Regions from separate parts of the Streptomyces sp. NPDC000134 genome, predicted to be linked through region 2. Evidence: riboswitches for the same ligand, from Rfam matches in the RefSeq annotation. Region 2 holds a riboswitch; the other holds the start of a gene.
What was found. Region 2 has a riboswitch for glycine ahead of gcvT (glycine cleavage system aminomethyltransferase GcvT). Riboswitches for the same ligand answer to the same signal wherever they lie in the genome.
Positions count from the first base shown of each region.

Region 1: it holds a riboswitch for glycine, as region 2 does, so the genes downstream of both, gcvP (aminomethyl-transferring glycine dehydrogenase) here and gcvT (glycine cleavage system aminomethyltransferase GcvT) in region 2, are expected to answer to the same signal.

Region 1 covers NZ_JBIAZN010000008.1:5,648-16,089, forward strand. The annotation lists gene ACFY32_RS13430 (DUF881 domain-containing protein) at 1-29, shown strand, start outside; gene ACFY32_RS13435 (FHA domain-containing protein) at 91-1,026, shown strand; gene ACFY32_RS13440 (MerR family transcriptional regulator) at 1,074-1,811, shown strand; gene ACFY32_RS13445 (bifunctional nuclease family protein) at 1,896-2,369, shown strand; gene ACFY32_RS13450 (MerR family transcriptional regulator) at 2,536-3,180, shown strand; gene ACFY32_RS13455 (DNA polymerase IV) at 3,243-4,700, shown strand; gene ACFY32_RS13460 (PRC-barrel domain-containing protein) at 4,758-5,132, opposite strand; glycine riboswitch at 5,259-5,354, shown strand; gene gcvP (aminomethyl-transferring glycine dehydrogenase) at 5,531-8,416, shown strand; gene ACFY32_RS13470 (ABC transporter ATP-binding protein) at 8,444-9,526, opposite strand; gene ACFY32_RS13475 (ABC transporter permease) at 9,523-10,338, opposite strand; gene modA (molybdate ABC transporter substrate-binding protein) at 10,335-10,442, opposite strand, start outside.
Region 2 covers NZ_JBIAZN010000013.1:23,751-34,192, forward strand. The annotation lists gene ACFY32_RS20480 (MFS transporter) at 1-289, opposite strand, end outside; gene ACFY32_RS20485 (HIT family protein) at 722-1,246, shown strand; gene ACFY32_RS20490 (hypothetical protein) at 1,283-2,050, opposite strand; gene thiL (thiamine-phosphate kinase) at 2,047-3,153, opposite strand; gene ACFY32_RS20500 ((d)CMP kinase) at 3,157-3,870, opposite strand; gene ACFY32_RS20505 (hypothetical protein) at 3,881-4,582, opposite strand; gene ACFY32_RS20510 (L-serine ammonia-lyase) at 4,820-6,187, opposite strand; gene glyA (serine hydroxymethyltransferase) at 6,301-7,566, opposite strand; gene gcvH (glycine cleavage system protein GcvH) at 7,580-7,957, opposite strand; gene gcvT (glycine cleavage system aminomethyltransferase GcvT) at 8,070-9,188, opposite strand; glycine riboswitch at 9,337-9,432, opposite strand; gene ACFY32_RS20530 (AAA family ATPase) at 9,613-10,278, shown strand; gene ACFY32_RS20535 (enhanced serine sensitivity protein SseB) at 10,350-10,442, shown strand, end outside.

The sequences.
Region 1 (10,442 bases), on a different contig from region 2:
CTGACTACGCTCGGTCGTCATCCCGGTGAACCGGGGGCGCATGGGGGCCGTCCGACGAGGGCATGAGCTTGCGGGGGGTCGGCGCACCGAATGGGTGGTGCGTGGTGGAAACTGTCTGGCGGCGACGGACGTTGTGAAGGTGTCCGGGTCGGTCAGTACGGTCAGTCAGGGTTCGTCCTGCCCCACGGGCGGGTCTGTTTCGGTCAAGGGGAATCGCCCGTGAAGTTGTTTGCGAAGTTGTTCGGCAAGAGCGCGCGAGAGGGCGGCGAGAACGCGACCGCTCGCCACCGCGCGCAGCCCGACGCGGAGGGCCGGCGGCCGCTCTTCCGCGACCAGGTGGGTGGTCAGGGCGCGCCGTCTGTTGACCCTGCGCAGTCCGGCGGCATAGGTTTCGGGCAACCGTCGACCTCAAGTACGGGTGGAGGGTTTGCTCCCGGTCCGTACGCGTCCAACGCCCCGGCGGGGCAGCCGCCGCAGGAGGATCCGTCCATGTCGGCCCTGGTGTGTACGAGGTGCGGTAACCGCAACGCGGAGAACAGCCGCTTCTGCTCCAACTGCGGCGCGCCGCTGCGGCCCGGGGCGGCCCCGGAGCGTGCCTCCGAGACGACGTCCACCATCTCGATCTCGGGACTGGAGGCGTACGACGCCGAGGCCACCGGGCAGACGCCGATGCCGACGCTCTCGCCGGAGGCGCAGGCCGCGGTGGACGCGCTGCCGCTGGGGTCCGCCCTGCTGGTCGTGCGCCGGGGGCCGAACTCGGGCAGCCGCTTCCTGCTGGACGGCGAGCTGACCACGGCGGGGCGGCACCCGCAGAGCGACATCTTCCTGGACGACGTGACGGTCTCCCGCCGGCACGTGGAGTTCCGCCGGCAGCCGGACGGATCGTTCACGGTGGCCGACGTGGGCAGCCTGAACGGTACGTACGTCAACCGCGAGCGCATCGACCAGGTCGCCCTGTCCAACGGTGACGAGGTGCAGATCGGCAAGTACCGGCTGGTCTTCTACGCGAGCCAGCGGGGCTACTGACCCTCCCCCCGACCGCGGTCCGGGGAGACAGACCCCAGGGAAGGTCCATGCTTCAAACACCGAGCGGCGGTGCCGTCCCCGGCGCCGCCGCCGCGGACAGTGGACTGATGAGCATCGGCACGGTGCTGAACGTGCTGCGTGACGAGTTTCCCGACATCACCATCTCCAAGATCCGGTTCCTGGAGTCGGAGGGGCTGGTCGACCCGCGGCGGACCCCGGCCGGGTACCGCAAGTTCAGCGCCCACGACGTCGAGCGGCTCGGGCACGTCCTGCGGATGCAGCGGGACCACTATCTGCCGCTGAAGGTGATCCGCGAGCACCTGGACGCCATGGAACGCGGGGAGGCGGTGAGCCTGCCGTCGCTCGGCCGGGCGCGGGACGGCGAGGCCGCCCCCGAGCCCCCCGAGACGCCGACGGCGGCCCGGATCGGACGGCAGGAGCTGCTCGCCGCGGCCGGGATAGAGGAGCCGCAGCTCGACGAGTGGGAGTCGTACGGGCTGATCGCCCCGCTGCCGGACGGGGCCTACGACGCGGAGGCGGTGACCGTCGCCTCGCTCGTGGTGGAACTGGGGCGGTTCGGGATCGAGCCACGGCACCTGAGGGTGATGAAGGCGGCGGCGGACCGGGAGGCCGGGCTGGTGGACCAGGTGGTCGCCCCGCTCAGGCGTCACCGGAACCCGCAGACCAGGGCGCACGCGGAGGCCCGTACCAAGGAGCTGGCGGGGCTCGCGGTGAAGCTGCACGCGGCGCTGGTGCAGAGCGCGCTCGGGGTACGGCTGCCCTGAATCGGCGGTACCGAGGGGTCCGGATCGGTCACCCGTTCCCGGCCCGACTACCCAAACGTCCCGGGCACGGCCTAGGGTTGCTGTGTGAACGAGCTCGATGTCGTAGGTGTCCGGGTCGAGATGCCCTCCAACCAACCGATCGTGCTGCTGCGTGAGGTGGGAGGCGACCGTTACCTTCCCATCTGGATCGGACCGGGGGAGGCGACGGCCATCGCCTTCGCCCAGCAGGGCATGGCTCCGGCACGGCCGCTGACCCATGACCTGTTCAAGGACGTGCTGGAAGCCGTCGGCCAGGAGCTCACCGAAGTGCGCATCACGGACCTGCGTGAAGGGGTCTTCTACGCCGAGCTGGTCTTCGCCAGCGGGGTGGAGGTCAGCGCCCGCCCGTCCGACGCCATAGCGCTGGCGCTGCGCACCGGGACGCCGATCTACGGCAGTGACACGGTGCTCGACGACGCCGGCATCGCGATCCCGGACGAGCAGGAGGACGAGGTGGAGAAGTTCCGCGAGTTCCTCGACCAGATCTCGCCGGAGGACTTCGGCACCAGCAACCAGTGACGGCTGACGGCCTTCGCCGACGGCATTCGGCTAGCCTTTCCCCGCGGTTGGGCACGGTAAACCACTCGTAGGGTGATTATCACTCGGCGTGCCGAGTGTGGCGATCGTTGACGCACCCTTGGTGACTGCCTACCGTCGAGGAGGCAGGTCAAGGACGGAGGTCGGCGTGAGAAGCAGCGGCGACGGTACGGTCGGGGGTGCCCCCGGGCGCAGTCTCGGGGCGGGCGGTCCGTACCGGCTTCCCGGCAGCGCGGCCGATCACGTTCCGCAGCGACCGGCGGCCGTGCCCAGCGGCGGAGGGGCGGCGTCCATGACGACCGAGCAGATCGGCTACCGGGGGCCGACGGCCTGTGCGGCCGCCGGGATCACCTACCGGCAACTGGACTACTGGGCCCGTACCGGGCTCGTCGAGCCCAGCGTGCGGCCGGCCCACGGGTCCGGGACGCAGCGGCTCTACAGCTTCCGCGACGTCGTGGTCCTCAAGATCGTGAAACGGTTCCTCGACACGGGCGTGTCGCTGCAGAACATCCGCAGTGCCGTGCGGCACCTCAGGGAGAGCGGTTTCCGCGACCTGGAGCGGATGACGCTGATGAGCGACGGCGCCACGGTCTACGAGTGCACGTCGCCCGACGAGGTGCACGCCCTGCTCCAGGGCGGTCAGGGGATCTTCGGGATCGCCGTCGGGGTGGTGTGGCGGGACGTGGAGAGCGCGCTGTCGCAACTGCACGGCGAGCGGATCGACACCGGTGAGACCCTGGTCGGGCACAATCCGGCCGACGAACTGGCGCGGCGGCGCAACCGGGCGGTCTGAACACGCCGGGACACCGGCGGCCGGGCGGCGCGTTGTCAGTGGCGTGAGGCAGCATCGGAGATGTGAGAACCGCGCCCACGATCCTGCACCTCGACATGGATGCCTTCTTCGCCTCGGTGGAGCAGGCGTCCAAGCCGAGCCTGCGCGGGAAGGCCGTCGTGGTCGGCGGCCTCGGTCCCCGCGGGGTCGTCGCCACGGCCTCGTACGAGGCGCGGGTCTTCGGCGTGCACTCGGCGATGCCCATGGCGCAGGCCCGCAGGCTCGCGCCGAACGCCGCGTATCTCGTGCCGCGCTTCCAGCTCTACCGGTCGATCAGCGAGCAGGTGATGCGGCTGCTGCGGGCGCTGTCGCCGCTGGTGGAGCCGCTGAGCCTGGACGAGGCGTTCGTGGACCTGGAGGCCGGCGGGGTCGCCTGGGACGCCCAGTCGGCGCAACTGGCCGGGGTGAGGCTGCGGGCGGACATCCGGGCGGTCACCGGGCTCACGGGGTCCGTCGGGCTCGCCGCGTCCAAGATGCTCGCCAAGATCGCCTCCGAGCAGGCCAAGCCGGACGGGCTGGTGCTGATCGAGCCGGGGACCGAGCGGGCGCTGCTCGCGCCGATGTCCGTGCGGACGCTGCCCGGGGTCGGGCCGGCCACCGGTGACCATCTGCGGCGGGCCGGGATCACCACGGTGGGGGAGCTGGCCGAGGCGGGGGAGGACGAGCTGGTCCGGCTGCTGGGCAAGGCGCACGGGCACGCGCTGTACGCGATGGCGCTGGCGCGCGACGAGCGGCCCGTGGTGGCCGAGCGGGAGACCAAGTCGGTGTCGGTGGAGGACACCTACGACGTGGACATCCACGACCGGGTGCGGGTCGGGCTGGAGGTGCGGCGGCTCGCCGACCGGTGTGTGCGGCGACTGCGGCAGGCCGGGCTGTCGGGGCGGACCATCGTGCTCAAGGTGCGGCGGTACGACTTCTCCACGCTGACCCGGTCCGAGACGCTGCGCGGGCCCACGGACGACCCCGCGGTGGTCGGGGAGGCGGCGGCGCGGCTGCTGGACTCGGTGGACACCACCGGCGGCGTACGGCTGCTCGGCGTGGGTGTCACCGGGCTGGCCGACTACACGCAGGAGGACCTGTTCGCGCAGGCGGCCGGGGAGCGGGCGGCGGCCGACGCGGGGGAGGCGGTGGCGGAAGGGGCGGAGCGGGCCGGAGGTGCGGCGGCGGAGGGCCCGCCCGCCGAGGGCGAGCAGCCGTCCGCCGAGCGGCGCTGGCCGTCGGGGCACGACGTCCGCCACGCCGAGTACGGGCACGGGTGGGTCCAGGGCAGCGGCCTCGGGCGGGTCACCGTGCGCTTCGAGACGCCCGGGTCGCCGCCGGGGCGGGTACGGACGTTCCGGGTCGACGACCCGGGGCTGGAACCGGCGGAGCCGTTGCCCTTGGTGGAGCGAAGACCGGGCGAGGGGCCGGCGCCGGACGGCACGGAGGCGGCGCCCGCGTCGGACGCGCCGGAGGCCGGGGCCTCGGGGCGGAGGCACTGAGAGCGGCGGAGGGGGCGGGTCGAGCGGGAGGACGGAAGCAACAGGGGGGTGACGTGGTCAGGCCGGGTCTTCCTGGCCTGCCAGGGTGCCGAAGGTGCGGTCGGGGAGGTCGGGCGGGGCGGCGATGTCCAGGCCGTAGTGGTGGTAGAGCTGGAGTTCCTGCTCGGGGGAGAGGTGGCGGCCGACGCCGAAGTCCGGGGCCTCCCTGATCAGGGAGCGGTCGAAGGGGACGCGCAGGGCGCCGTCCACGAGTTCGCTGGGCTCCAGCGGCACGAACGCGTCCCGGCTGAACAGCCCGGTGCGTATCGCCGCCCACTCGGGCACCCCGGTGGCGTCGTCGAGATAGACCTCGTCGACGGTGCCGATCCGGGTGCCGTTGCGGTCGAACGCCTTGCGGCCGATCAGGTTGCGCGGATCGATGTCGGTACGCACGGGCCCTCCACGTGGTCGCAAACCATCCGGTGAATCATCCGTAAGCACTACAAAAGAGCAGAATCCGGAGGACGGCCACTCGAACGAGCGGTCGTTGACCGCGCTGGTAGGCTGGCACACGGCTGCTGACCCCGTGCGGGAGAGTCCTCCAGGCTGTATCGGAGGCGCCGAAGGAGCAAATCCTCCCCGGAATCTCTCAGGCCCACGTACCGCACGGACGAGGTCACTCTGGAAAGCAGAGCGGGTGTCGACGGCTTCCGCTCTCACCGACGGTGAAAGCCGGCAGCCCTCGGGCGGCCCGGTGAAGCTCTCAGGTGCAGATGACAGAGGGGGAGGCCGTCCGGGCACCCGTGCCGTGGTGCCCCTCGCAGGTCGCGTCAGACCAGGAGGCCTCCGCAATGACCGCCCCTCGCATCCCGCTCACCGAACTCGAACAGGGCATACCGTTCGAGCAGCGCCACATCGGCCCCGACCACGGGGCCCAGGCCAAGATGCTCGCGCAGGTCGGCTACGGGTCGCTCGACGAGCTGACGGCCGCCGCCGTGCCGGAGGCCATCCGCAGCGCCGAGGCGCTGGACCTGCCGGGCGCCCGCTCCGAGGCCGAGGTACTGGCCGAGCTGCGCTCGCTGGCCGACCGCAACCAGGTGCTCGACTCGATGATCGGGCTCGGGTACTACGGCACCTTCACGCCGCCCGTGATCCTGCGCAACGTGATGGAGAACCCGGCCTGGTACACGGCCTACACGCCGTACCAGCCGGAGATCTCGCAGGGCCGCCTGGAGGCGCTGCTGAACTTCCAGACCATGGTCGCCGACCTCACCGGCCTGCCGACCTCCGGCGCCTCGCTGCTCGACGAGGGCACCGCCGCCGCCGAGGCGATGGCGCTGTCCCGGCGGCTGGGCAGGAACAAGAAGGGGCTGTTCCTGGTCGACGCCGACGCGCTGCCGCAGACCATCGCCGTGATCCGGACCCGCGCCGAACCGACCGGTGTCGAGGTCGTCGTCGCCGACCTCGGCGACGGCATCCCGGCCGAGGTCGCCGAGCGGGAGATCAACGGCGTCCTCATCCAGTACCCGGGCGCCTCCGGAGCCGTACGCGACATCAAGCCCGTCATCGACCGGGCGCACGAGCTGGGCGCGCTGGTCACCGTCGCCGCCGACCTGCTGGCGCTGACGCTGCTGAAGTCGCCCGGCGAGCTGGGCGCCGACATCGCGGTGGGCACCACCCAGCGGTTCGGGGTGCCGATGGGCTTCGGCGGACCGCACGCCGGTTACCTGGCCGTCCAGGAGAAGATGGCCCGCAGCCTGCCCGGACGGCTGGTCGGCGTCTCCGTGGACGCGGACGGCAACCGGGCCTACCGGCTCGCCCTGCAGACCCGTGAGCAGCACATCCGCCGGGAGAAGGCCACCAGCAACATCTGCACCGCGCAGGTGCTGCTGGCCGTGATGGCCGGGATGTACGCCGTCTACCACGGGATGGACGGCCTGCGCGGCATCGCCCGCCGCACCCACCGCTACGCGTCGATCCTCGCCGCCGGCCTCACCGCGGGCGGCGTCGAGGTGGTCCACGGCGCCTACTTCGACACCGTCACCGCCCGGGTGCCCGGACGCGCCGCCGAGGTCGTCGCCGCCGCCCGGCGGAACGGGGTGAACCTGCGCCTGGTCGACGCCGACCACGTCTCCGCGGCCTGCGACGAGACCACCACCCGGGCCCAGGTGGGCGCGGTGTGGACGGCGTTCGGCGTCGAGGGCGACATCGAGGCGCTGGACGCGGCCACCGAGGACGCGCTGCCCGCCGGGCTGCTGCGCGAGGACGAGTGCCTGACCCACCCCGTCTTCCACCAGCACCGCTCCGAGACCGCGATGCTGCGCTACCTGCGCCGCCTGGCCGACCGCGACTACGCGCTGGACCGCGGCATGATCCCGCTGGGCTCCTGCACCATGAAGCTCAACGCCACCACCGAGATGGAGCCGGTGACCTGGCCTGAGTTCGGGCAACTGCACCCCTTCGCGCCCGCCGAGCAGGCCCAGGGCTACCTCAAGCTCATCCGCGAGCTGGAGGAGCGGCTCGCCGACGTCACCGGCTACGACAAGGTCTCCCTCCAGCCCAACGCCGGGTCCCAGGGCGAGCTGGCCGGACTGCTCGCCGTCCGCGGCTACCACCGGGCCAACGGCGACGAGCAGCGGACCGTGTGCCTCATCCCGTCCTCCGCGCACGGGACCAACGCGGCCAGCGCCGTGATGGCCGGCATGAGGGTCGTCGTCGTCAAGACCGCCGAGGACGGCGAGATCGACGTCGAGGACCTGCGGGCCAAGATCGAGCAGTACCGTGACGAGCTGGCGGTGCTGATGATCACGTACCCGTCCACGCACGGCGTGTTCGAGGCCCATGTCGCCGACATCTGCGCCCAGGTCCACGAGGCCGGCGGCCAGGTGTACGTGGACGGCGCCAACCTCAACGCCCTGGTCGGCCTCGCCCGGCCCGGCCACTTCGGCGGCGACGTCTCGCACCTGAACCTGCACAAGACCTTCTGCATCCCGCACGGCGGCGGTGGTCCCGGCGTCGGCCCGGTCGCCGTACGGTCGCACCTGGCGCCGTACCTGCCCAACCACCCGCTGCAGCCCGCGGCCGGACCGGAGACCGGGGTCGGGCCCGTCTCGGCGGCGCCCTGGGGCTCGGCCGGCATCCTGCCCATCTCGTGGGCGTACGTCCGGCTGATGGGCGGCGAGGGGCTCAAGCGCGCCACGCAGGTGGCGGTGCTGTCGGCCAACTACATCGCCAAGAGGCTGGAGCCGCACTACCCGGTGCTCTACACCGGGCCGGGCGGGCTGGTCGCGCACGAGTGCATCATCGACCTGCGCCCGCTGACCAAGGCGACCGGCGTCAGCGTCGACGACGTGGCCAAGCGGCTGATCGACTACGGCTTCCACGCGCCGACGATGTCCTTCCCGGTGGCCGGGACGCTGATGATCGAGCCGACCGAGTCCGAGGACCTGACCGAACTGGACCGGTTCTGCGAAGCGATGATCGCCATCCGCGCGGAGATCGAGAAGGTCGGCTCCGGTGAGTGGCCCGCGGACGACAACCCGCTGCGGGGCGCGCCGCACACCGCCGCCGCGCTCGGCGGGGAGTGGGAGCACGCCTACGGCCGCGAGGAGGCCGTCTTCCCGGGCGGGGTGTCGGCCGCCGACAAGTACTGGCCGCCGGTGCGCCGGATCGACCAGGCCTACGGCGACCGCAACCTGGTCTGCTCCTGCCCGCCGCTGGACGCGTACCAGGACTGACGCCCCTACGTCACCGTCACCGAAGCCTCACGCCGGGTACGCGTGGGTCTGGGTCGCCTTCACGGCGGCCCAGACCGGCGTGCCCGGGTGGAGGCCCAGTTCGGCCGCGGCGACCGTGGTCAGGTCGGCGGCCAGCGGGAGTTCGCCGGTGAGGTCGGCGCGGATCTGGTCGCCGTGCGTCTCCAGGCCGGCGACCTCGCAGCGCCAGAGGTTGCGGGCACTGGCGCCGGCGGGCCGCTCCCCGTACAGGGTGACGGCACCGGGCGGGAACGCCACGAAGACCGGGCCGGCGAGGTCCTCGGTGGTGGTGATGGACGGGCCCGCGTCCAGGCGGACGGTGTGGCCGTCGGCCTGCCCCCGGTAGAGGTTGAGGCCGACCAGCCGGGCGATGTAGTCGGTGCGCGGGTGACGGGCGATGTCGCCGGGCGTGCCCTCCTGGACGACCCGGCCGTGCTCGACGACGACCAGCCGGTCGGCCAGCACCATCGCGTCCAGCGGGTCGTGCGTGACCAGGACGGCGACGGCCTCGAACTCCGCGAGATGGCGGCGCAGCCCGGCCCGTACCTCCAGGCGGGTGCGGGCGTCCAGCGCGGCGAGCGGCTCGTCGAGCAGCAGCAGTCGGGGCCGGGTCGCCAGGGCGCGGGCGAGGGCGACGCGCTGCGCCTGGCCGCCGGACAGACGCCTGGGCTTGGCGCCGGCGTGGTCGGCCAGGCCCATCCGGTCCAGCCAGGCGGCGGCCTGGTCGCGGGCCTCCGCCTTGGCGGCGCCGCGGCAGCGCGGGCCGAACGCCACGTTGTCCAGCGCGCTGAGGTGCGGGAAGAGCAGGTAGTCCTGGAAGACCACGCCGACCGGGCGGGACTCCGGGGGCGTACGGTCCAGGTCGGCGCCGTCCAGGCGCAGGTGCCCGCCGGTGAGGGGCTCCAGGCCGGCCAGGGCGCGCAGGGCCGTGGTCTTGCCGGCGCCGTTGGGGCCGAGCAGGGCCACCACGTCACCGGGGGCCGCGCTGAGGGCGATGTCCAGCCGGAAGTCTCCGCGGTCGACCACGAGCCGGGCGTCGAGGCCGGGCCGGCCGGGGCGGTGCGGGGGCGGGGTGGCCGGGGCGGGGGTCATGAGGCGGTCATCCAGCGGTCGCGCAGTCCGGCCAGGACGGCGACGGAGACGGCCAGCAGCACCAGGCTGAGGGCGATCGCCGCCGCCGGGTCGTTCTGCAGGGCGAGGTAGACGGCGAGCGGCATGGTCTGCGTGCGGCCCGGGAAGTTCCCGGCGAACGTGATCGTCGCCCCGAACTCGCCCAGCGCCCGCGCCCAGGCCAGTACGGCGCCGGCCGCGACGCCCGGCGCGATCAGCGGCAGCGTGACGCGGCGGAACGCGGTGAAGCGGGAGGCGCCCAGGGTGGCGGCGGCCTCCTCGTAGCGGGGGTCGGCGGCGCGCAGCGTGCCCTCCACGCTGATGACCAGGAACGGCATCGCCACGAAGGTCTCCGCGAGGACGACGCCCGTGGTGGTGAACGGGACGGTGATCCCGAACCAGGCGTCCAGCCACTGCCCGACGAAACCGTTGCGGCCGAACGCCAGCAGCAGGGCGACGCCGCCGACCACCGGGGGCAGCACCAGCGGGAGGGTCACCAGGGCGCGGACCAGGCCCCGGCCGGGGAAGTCGGTGCGGGCCAGCAGCCAGGCCAGGGGGACGCCGATGACCAGGCTGAGCGCGGTCGCCGAGGTGGCGCAGAGCAGCGACAGCCTGAGCGCCTGCCACACCTCGGCGCTGGTCAACTGGTCCGGCAGGGTGCTCCAGGGCGTGCGGACGAGCAGGGCGATCAGCGGCAGCAGCAGGAAGGCGAGGCCCACGACCGCCGGGAGCAGCAGGGGGAGCGGTGCCGTCCGGGACCGGCCCGATCGGACGCCTTTGCGCGGTCCGCTCACGGCTGGAGGAACCCGGCCCCGGTCAGCGTCCCCCGGCCGTCGGCGGAGCGCACCAGGTCGACGAACGCCTTCGCGGCGGTGGCGTTGGGGGCGTCCTTGAGCAG
Region 2 (10,442 bases):
AGACCACCAGCGTCTTCTTGCGGCCGAGCCGGTCCCCGAGGTGCCCGAAGAAGACGGCGCCGATCGGCCGGGCGACCATCGCGGCACCGAACACCGCGAAGGACGACAGCAGCGCGGTGGTCGGGTCGCTGCTCGGGAAGAACAGCTTGGGGAAGACCAGTACGGCGGCGGTCGCGTAGATGTAGAAGTCGTAGAACTCGATCGTCGTCCCGATGAGACTGGCGATGAGCACCCGCGACCGCGGATTGACGGGCGTCTGGACGGAACCGGGACCTGCTGGTGCGGACATTGCTCGGTCTTTCACGTGTGAACGGTCTGGCTCCGCAACGATCTCAGGCGTCTTAGGAACTGGGAAGTCTGTTTCAGCATATGAGACGTGTGAGGGGTTGCTCCGACTCGGCACGCCGAACGTGATTTCGCCGAATATGGCAGCGGAGTTCCGTCGGCAACACGTTTCGACGAGCTATCTCAACGAAACGCCGACGATCGCGGGGGCGGTGCGCGGCTAGCGCGACGGTGCGGATTTCGCTAACGTTCTGGGACGTTGTTCGTCAGCTTCGGGGCTGATGTGATGAGAATTTCCCATACAGTGCGCTGGACCTGGTCGATCGTGACTTCCCTTTGGAGGGCCGAGCCAACGATGAGGTACGCAGATCTCGACACCACGACGGCAGGCGCGGTTTCTTTGCCGCGACGGCTGGGACGCCGTATATTCCGCTCGGTGCGTCTGGAACGTTGGCTGACGAGCGGCCGGAAAAGGGTCAAGGATATGGAAAACGGGAGTCGAAGGGGTGCGGGCTGTATTTTTTGCGCCTTTCAGGAGCCGGATGTGAACCGCATCATGGATGAGAACAATACTTTTTATATCCGGTATGACAACTTCCCTGCCGCGCAAGGGCATGTGGAGATCGTGCCCAAGCGCCATGTCGAATCATTCTTCGACCTCACGCCGGAAGAAGTCGAAGATGCTTATTCTCTTATCCTGGTCGCCCGGCAAAAAATCACTCAGCGGTACCGTCCCGACGGATTCACGATCGGTGTGAATGAGGGCCGCGCGGCGGGCAGGACCGTCGACCATCTTCATATCCACGTAATTCCTCGGCACTATGGAGACGTCGACGACCCCAGAGGAGGCATCCGACGCGCGGTCCCGAACTGTGACCCGGATGCATGGGCAGAAAAGTCGACAGAGGAGAGGAGTGCCGTTCGGTGGCTCGCCGATGCGCGGGCAGGCGGTCGTCATTGAACCGACCTGGCTGCCGGGCATGCCGATCCGACCGCCTCATAAGGCATCGAAGTCGTCGTGACCGATACGGGAGCACAACGAGTTCACCTCGTGCCAGAAGTCGTCTGTGTTCATGGCGTCATGACCATGCTTGGCATCGACGCTGATGCATCCGATGAACGCCCCTTTGTGCCCTCTGATGGGACTCGCGAAGACAGCCCCTCGATGAGATACCCGCACAAATTCTGACCAGGTGAAACCCATGACGGCGTCGCTTCCCTGCTCGCCCCGGTACGCCTCGAATCGCTGTCGGTTCGTGAGCTGGGCCGTCAGTGTCTGTACGTCGCACGACACTTCTTGATTGCGCTTCCAGCACAGACCCACCACGCCCACTCCCTTGGTGGGTGCGAAGGATCGCGTAGTCGGCGTGCTCCCCAGCCGGTACGTCGCGACGCGGCTGAGGTACCCGCTCAGTGGATGACGAAGAGACCGGCGAATCAGCCATACGTGCAGGCCGAGGTCGCCGGTCTCGGTGGGGGGCTGTACCCGTCTGGTGATGTCCAGCAGCTTGCCGAAGTGGGTGAGCACCTGCTGCCGCAGGACGGCTCGGCGCTCACCCTTCTCCCGCTCCGAGTAGGCCTCGAACGGGGTGAGGGCGCCGAAGACTCCGACCACGCAGACGAGAGCGACGTGCAGATAAGGGCGCTCGTGCGATGCCCGGTCCCAGAAATCGGTGCTGGGAAAGCCGTACTGGCGGGCCACCAGGCCCAGCGTCGCCGCCAACAGGATGAGTCGGTCCGTGAGCTTGGCGGTCAGCTTTCTCATCCCTGGGAGCCCGGTGACCTCGCCGCCAGCAGACTGATGTCGGTTTTCTGATGTTTCCAAGCGACACCTGGAAGCGGCCGGCTCACGCCGTCGCTCACGAGTTCCGCCGCGTCACCGTCGGTCACTTCGCCGATGACAGAGAAGTCCAGCCCGAGGGCGCTGAACTCCTCCCGGCACGACGACACATCTTCCGGAGCGACGGTGAATGCCAACTGGAAATCGGACGAGGCGCTCATGGCCAGCGCCAACGGTTCCGCCTGCATCAGTTCGGCCACCAGGTGAACCGCGGGGTCCACGGGAACGTCCTTCTCCGTCACCCGCATTCCTACGCCACTGGCCTGCATGATCTGCTCGATGGTGGCTTTCAGCCCGTCCGAGGTGTCCTGGCATGCCGTGGCATACGGTTTTCGGGCCAGCAGCCGGCCCTCGGCGACCCGGGCCCTGGGCCGTTTCCAACCATGCAGTAATCGTTGTTCGGCATCCGCGGGCAGCGTCCTCGGAAAAGTATGGCGCCTGGGGAAGTAGGCGACAGCGGCACCGAGCAGGCCGCACGGCCCCGTGACGCACAGCAGATCGCCGGGACGCGCACCGGAACGCTTCAGCACCTTCCCGGGTCGGCAGACACCCAGCGCCGTTCCGGAAAGGATCAGACGCTCGGCGTTCCCGATGTCCCCGCCCACGTTCAGGGTGCCGAAATCCGTGCACGCCTGGTGGATTCCGGCCATGATCTGCCGGAACCCCGCATCGTTCAGCTCGTGCGGGTAGCGGATGACGCTGAGTACACCGATGGGTGTCGCACCCATGGCGGCGACGTCACTGACGTTGGCCGCGACCAGGTAATAGCCGATGTCGAAGTCCGACAGCAGGCCCATCTCGTACAGGATGAACTTCGGCCCGCGGATGTAGTCGGAACCGGCAACCAAACTGAGCGGAGCCCCGATGTCATACACCGCGCAGTCATCCTTGGCGTCGGCCCCCAGGCTCAGCTTCACATCCAGCCCGTCCACTTCCAGGTCGGTCTCCGATTGGCTGCTCAGGAACTCACTCACCAACTGCCGTACGCGGCTGGGCTCGTCGGAGAACTGCTCTTCTTGGTCGGTCACGGTTTACGGTGTCCTGTCCTTGGGAGGCGCACCGGCGAGAACGGCGGATTCGTCGATCGGCGCTACGGGATGTCCCAGCCGACGCAGGACGCAGGTCAGCACCGCCGAGGCCGGCAGATGTGTCGAGTCCAGTTCCAGCGATCTCGGCAGTGCCCGTACGGCGGCGCGGTTCTCGACGTCGAGGTCGGTGGGCGGGCCCACGGCGATGGACCGGTCTTTCCGGTCCCGGTACTGTGCGCGGCGGCGTTCTCTGCGGATCGCCAGCCCGGCGGTCAGGTAGATATTCAGTTCCGCCGCAGGAAGCAGCGTCATCGCCGCATCCCTGCCGACGACGACGATGTCACCGCACTCGTCGATGATGCGTCGATGCAGCCGGAGGATCTCCTGCCGCCAGGCGGCGTCCCGGGCGACGGTCTTGAGATGTGGCTCCAGCAAGGGGTTCCACAGCTCTTCGGTGATGTCTTCCCCCTCCAGGGAAACGGTGTGCTTCTGCGTCACCTTCCCCGAGCCGTCGTACACCACGGGGTGGTGCCTCAGGGCGGAACCCAGTCGTCCTCGCAGGGGATGCCCGGGATCTCGGGACACCGAATAGCCGACAGCACGGTAGGTCAGGCCGGTGTCGAGAAAAGCCAGGCCGAGGCGCTCGGCCAAGCCTGTGGCCAGCGTGCTCTTGCCGCTGGCGGTAGGGCCGTCGATGGAGACGGAATGACGGGGCATGCGCCGCCCTTTACCTCTGCTCAGGTTCCGGTGGTCGATTCTCCGGGTTGTCCAGCGCGTTTTTCCAGTCGCGAGTGCGGGTCATCGTCTCGCGCAGCAATTCCTTCCGTATGAGCAACGCGTAGTCCCAGAGAGGGGTGGGGATTCCCAGTATTCGGCCGGCGACGGAGCGAAGGTACTGGCTGCGGATGGGGTTTCGGCCGTCGTACATGCGGTAGCTTCCTTCATGACCGCACAGGTAGTACGGAGTGCCGCTGAAGGCATTGATCTGTTTGAGATCGGTAAATGTCGCCGCATGCAGGGAGTCGGCGGTGATGGCAGCGTCGACGGCATGTCCGTCGACGGGGAGCAGGTGCCAATGCGCGTGTGAGATACAAGCGCTGGACCGCATTCCCTTGGAAGATCCGTGTTCGAGAACGGTGAGTCGCCCGAACGTCTCGCAGTACAGCGGTTCTACGATGTGCAGTATCGCGTCCAGTTCCTCATGATGGCTGTCGACCAGGTCCGCGAAACTGAGATAGTGAGCCATCGGCAGAAGCAAGAGATGGCCGACGCAGAGGGGGGAGACATCTGCGATGAGGCGAAAATGTGCATGGCTCGAAATGATGCGACCAGGCGGGTTCCCTTCGTAGACCGATGTAAATGTGGTGTCATCGGCGCCCGCGATTTCATGGCAGAAGTCGGAGTCGGTGCACTGGAGCCCGGTATGCATATGTCACCCTTTGCCTGAGGGTGTGGTCGGCGTACGGAAAGGGCGGATGAATACTTTACAAGGCGGCGTATGCGGCACACAAGCAGAAGGTCGAGGTCTTCTGAACTTGACTGAAACGGAGTTGAAGCAGAGAGCTGTTGTGCGTGCTGAGTATCCTGCGTGTTTCGCAGGGCCGGTGAGGCATACGAAAGTACGAGCGCGACCGCGCTGCGGGGCCACCGCTCAGTAGACGCGAGCTCAGCACTCGATGATGTTGACCGCCAGCCCGCCCCGGGCCGTTTCCTTGTACTTGACCGACATGTCGGCGCCGGTCTCCTTCATGGTCTTGATGACCTTGTCCAGGGAGACCTTGTGGGAGCCGTCGCCGCGCATCGCCATGCGGGCGGCGGTGACGGCCTTGACCGCGGCCATGCCGTTGCGTTCGATGCAGGGGATCTGGACGAGGCCGCCGACGGGGTCGCAGGTGAGGCCGAGGTTGTGCTCCATGCCGATCTCGGCGGCGTTCTCCACCTGTTCCGGGGAGCCGCCGAGGACCTCGGCCAGCGCGCCCGCCGCCATCGAGCAGGCGGAGCCGACCTCGCCCTGGCAGCCGACCTCGGCGCCGGAGATGGAGGCGTTCTCCTTGAACAGCATGCCGATGGCGCCGGCCGCGAGGAGGAAGCGGACCACGCCCTCCTCGTCGGCGCCGGGGACGAAGTTGCGGTAGTAGTGCAGGACGGCGGGGATGATGCCCGCGGCGCCGTTGGTGGGGGCGGTCACGACCCGGCCGCCGGCCGCGTTCTCCTCGTTCACCGCCATCGCGTAAAGGGTGATCCACTCCATCGCGAGGGCCTGGGGATCGCCCTCGGAGCGCAGCTTGCGCGCGGTGTTCGCGGCGCGGCGGCGGACCTTCAGGCCGCCGGGCAGGATGCCCTCGCGGGTCAGGCCGCGGTCCACGCACGCCCGCATCACCCCCCAGATCTCCAGCAGGCCCGCGCGGATCTCCTCCTCGGTGCGCCAGGCCCGCTCGTTCTCCAGCATCAGCGCGGAGATCGACAGGCCGGTCTCCCGGGTGCGGCGCAGCAGCTCGTCGCCGGTGCGGAAGGGGTACTTCAGCACCGTGTCGTCGAGCTTGATGCGGTCCGCGCCGACCGCGTCCTCGTCGACCACGAATCCGCCGCCCACCGAGTAGTACGTCTTGGTGAGCAGCTCCGCGCCCTGGCCGTCGTACGCCCACAGGGTCATGCCGTTGGCGTGGTAGGGGAGGGTCTCGCGGCGGTGCAGGACCAGGTCGGTGTCGTAGGCGAAGGGGATCTCGTGGGTGCCGAGCAGGCTGAGGCGGCCCTCGGCCCGGATCGACTCCACGCGCGCCTCGGCCGTCTCCACGTCCACCGTGCGCGGGGAGTCGCCCTCCAGGCCGAGCAGCACCGCCTTGGGGGTGCCGTGGCCGTGGCCGGTCGCGCCGAGCGAGCCGTACAGCTCGGCCCGGACCGAGGCGACGGAGCCGAGCAGCCCCTCGCCGCGCAGCCGCCGGGCGAACATGCGGGCCGCGCGCATCGGGCCGACCGTGTGGGAGCTGGACGGGCCGATGCCGATCGAGAACAGGTCGAAGACCGAGATGGCCACGGGGACTCCTCAAAGCGGGGGTGGTGCGGAGGGGGTGGGGCGCCGGCCGCTTGTGGCGGGGTCCGGCGCCCCGGTCGTACTGCTGTTCGTCCTACGTCGTACTGCCGTGCGTCCTACTTGGCGGTCAGGCCGGGGTACAGCGGGTGCCTGTCCGCCAGGGCGGTCACCCGGGCCTTGAGGGCCGCCGCGTCGTACGACGGCTTGAGCGCCTCGGCGATCACGTCCGCGACCTCGGCGAAGTCCTCGGCGGTGAAGCCGCGGGTGGCCAGGGCCGGCGTACCGATGCGCAGACCGGAGGTCACCATCGGCGGACGCGGGTCGTCGGGGACGGCGTTGCGGTTGACCGTGATGCCGACCTCGTGGAGGCGGTCCTCGGCCTGCTGCCCGTCCAGCGCGGAGTCGCGCAGGTCGACCAGGACCAGGTGGACGTCGGTGCCGCCGGTCAGGACGGAGACGCCCGCCGCCTTCGCGTCGTCCCGCACCAGGCGCTCGGCCAGGATGCGGGCGCCTTCCAGGGTACGGCGCTGGCGCTCCTTGAACTCCTCGCTCGCGGCGACCTTGAAGGCGACCGCCTTGGCGGCGATCACGTGTTCCAGGGGACCGCCCTGCTGACCGGGGAAGACGGCCGAGTTGATCTTCTTGGCGAGGCCGGCCGTGGAGAGGATCACACCGCCGCGCGGGCCGCCGAGGGTCTTGTGGGTCGTGGTGGTGACCACGTGCGCGTGCGGCACCGGGTTGGGGTGCAGGCCCGCCGCGACCAGACCGGCGAAGTGCGCCATGTCGACCATCAGGTACGCGCCGACCTCGTCGGCGATCCGGCGGAAGGCGGCGAAGTCGAGCTGCCTCGGGTACGCCGACCAGCCGGCCACGATCAGCTTCGGCCGCTTCTCCTTGGCGAGCCGCTCGACCTCGGCCAGGTCGACCAGGCCGTCCTCGCCGACGTGGTAGGGGACGACGTCGTAGAGCTTGCCGGAGAAGTTGATCTTCATGCCGTGGGTCAGGTGCCCGCCGTGGGCGAGGTTCAGGCCCATGATCGTGTCGCCGGGCTTGAGCAGCGCGAACATCGCCGCCGCGTTGGCCTGGGCGCCGGAGTGCGGCTGGACGTTGGCGTGCTCGGCGCCGAACAGGGCCTTCACCCGGTCGATGGCGATCTGCTCGACCACGTCGACGTGCTCGCAGCCGCCGTAGTACCGGCGGCCGGGGTAGCCCTCGGCGTACTTGTTGGTCAGGACCGAGCCCTGGGCCTCCATCACCGCGGCCGGCGCGAAGTTCTCGGAGGCGATCATCTCCAGGGTGGACTGCTGGCGGTGCAGCTCGGCGTCGACGGCGGCGGCGACGTCGGGGTCGAGTTCGTGCAGGGGCGTGTTCAGGAGGGTCATCGCGAAGGGCTCCTCAGCCTGCCGAGAAGGCGGTGTACTCGTCGGCGGAGAGCAGGTCGCCGGGTTCGTCCGCGACCCGCACCTTGAACAGCCAGCCGCCCTCGAAGGGCGCCGAGTTGACCAGCGACGGGTCGTCGACGACGTCCTCGTTGACCTCGGTGACCTCACCGGAGACGGGGGAGTACAGGTCGGAGACGGACTTGGTCGACTCCAGCTCGCCGCAGGTCTCGCCCGCGGTCACGGTCGCGCCGACCTCCGGGAGCTGCACGAAGACGACGTCGCCGAGCGCGTTGGCCGCGTGCTCGGTGATGCCGACCGCCGACACGCCGTCCTCGGCGGTCGACAGCCACTCGTGCTCCTTGCTGTAACGAAGCTGCTGGGGGTTGCTCATGGCCTGAATTCTCCTGTATGCGGGGGTGTGCTGGTGCATGCGGGACCGGTGGGACCGCTGGTGAGCAGGGCGGATGTGCCCAGGGTCACGTGCGAGGGCCCGGGGGCGGTGGCTACTTCCGGCGCCGGTAGAACGGCAGTGCGACGACCTCGTACGGCTCGTGGGTGCCCCGGATGTCGACGGCCACCCCCGGCGTCCCGGGTGCCGCGTGCGCCGCGTCGACGTACGCCATCGCGATCGGCCTGCCCAGGGTGGGGGAGGGGGCGCCGGAGGTGACCTCGCCGATCACCTCGCCGCCGGCCACCACCGCGTACCCGGCGCGCGGGACCCGGCGGCCCTCGGCGATCAGGCCGACCAGGACGCGCGGGGGGTTCCGCTCGGCGCGGGCGGCGGCCTCGGCGAGCGCCGCGCGGCCCACGAAGCCGCCCTCCTTGTCGAACTTGACCACCCGGCCGAGCCCGGCGTCGAACGGCGTCAGGGCGGTGGTCAGCTCGTGCCCGTACAGCGGCATCCCCGCCTCCAGGCGGAGGGTGTCCCGGCAGGACAGGCCGCAGGGGACCAGCCCGGCCGAGGCGCCCGCCTCGGTCAGCGCCTGCCACAGCTTCCCGGCGTCGGCGGGGTCGACGAACAGCTCGAAGCCGTCCTCGCCGGTGTAGCCGGTCCGGGCGATCAGCGCGGAGACGCCGGCGACGGTGCCGGGCAGACCGGCGTAGTACTTCAGCCCGTCCAGGTCGGCGTCGGTGAGCGAGGCGAGGATGCCGGGGGAGGCGGGGCCCTGCACGGCGAGCAGCGCGTAGGCGTCCCGGTCGTCGCGGACCTCGGCGTCGAAGCCGGCGGCGCGCTCGGTCAGGGCGTCCAGCACCACCTGGGCGTTGGCGGCGTTGGCGACCACCAGGTACTCGGCCTCGGCGAGCCGGTAGACGATCAGGTCGTCGAGGATGCCGCCGTCCTCGCGGCAGATCATGGTGTAGCGGGCGCGGCCGGGCTTCACCCCGCCGATGTCGCCGACCAGCGCGTGGTCCAGCAGCGCGGCGGCGCCGGGGCCGGTGACCGCGATCTCGCCCATGTGCGACAGGTCGAAGAGGCCGGCGGTGGTCCGTACGGCCTGGTGCTCGTCGCGCTCGGAGCCGTAGCGCAGCGGCATGTCCCAGCCGGCGAAGTCGGTCATGGTCGCGCCGAGCGCGCGGTGCACGGCGTCCAGCGCGGTGCGGCGGGGTTCGGTACTGCTCATCGGTCGGTCGTCTCCCAGGACAGGACGGCAGGGCGAGGAAGGTCCTCCCCATCTGTCATCGGGACCTGAGAGGTTCGCCGTGACCGCGCGGCGGTCAGGACTTGCACCTTGGGTGGGGCCGCCGGGGCGGCCCGCTTTTCAGATGTGCCTCGCCCGCGCGGTGACGGGGCCTGAGAGATTCAAGGGAGGGACTTGCTCCTTCGGCGCCCCGGTCGGTGACCGGGGACTCTCCCGCGCGGGTTCGAACGGCCGGTATGCAGTTGGCGCGCACATCATTGCACGACCGGTCGGACTCTGGCAGACCGTGATCTGTAACCGGCTTGTGGCAGTAAGCGCACGAAAATTCGAGACACCCCGCATTACCTTCTCTTTACACTCGACGGGGATGGGAACTCGTGAACCGCCCCAGGGGAGGACGATCACGGTGAACAGGACCACGGCGTACGCCGCCACCACGGGTCTCGCGCTGCCCGAGCAGCCCGTCGGCCCGGCCCGCGAGGCGCGCGCCCCGCTGCCCGCGTCCACCGTCCGCGACCTGCGCGAGCGGTCCGGACGCGGTCCGCACGCCCTGCTGTTCGGCCCCCGCGACCTCGCCGTGGTCACCGGGCTGCCCGGCAGCGGCAAGTCCACGCTGATGCGGCGCACCGTGCGCGGCCGCCGCGTGGACTCCCAGGACACCCGCGACCGCTGGGACGCGCGGATGCCCCGCCTCCTGCCGTACGCGGTCTACCGCCCGCTCGTCCGGCTCGCCCACTACGCCGGGCTGCGCCGCGCCCTGCGCTCCGGCGAGGGCGTCGTGGTGCACGACTGCGGCACCCAGGCGTGGGTCCGCCGCTGGCTGGCCCGCGAGGCGCGGCGCCGGGGCGGCACCCTGCACCTGCTGCTGCTCGACGTCGACCCCGAGCAGGCCCTGGCGGGACAGCGCGAGCGCGGCCGGGGCGTCTCCGGGTACGCGTTCTCGCGGCACCGCGCGGCCGGCGCCCGTCTGCTGCGCTCGGTGGAGCGGGGCGCGCTGCCGGCCGGCGTGCGCGTGGTCCTGCTCGACCGGGCGGCGGCCGACGCCCTGCACCGGATCGGGTTCACGGGCTGACCGGCCGCGGGCGCGGCCGTACGGGTTAGCCTTTTCAGCCACATCAGCGGTTCCACACAGGCGGTAGGCAGATGGACTTCCCGGCGGGCTTCTCCGCGGACTTCCCGGCGCAGGCGCATCCCCACCCGCACGGCGGTTGGCCCGGCAACGAGCTGGAGGAGGTG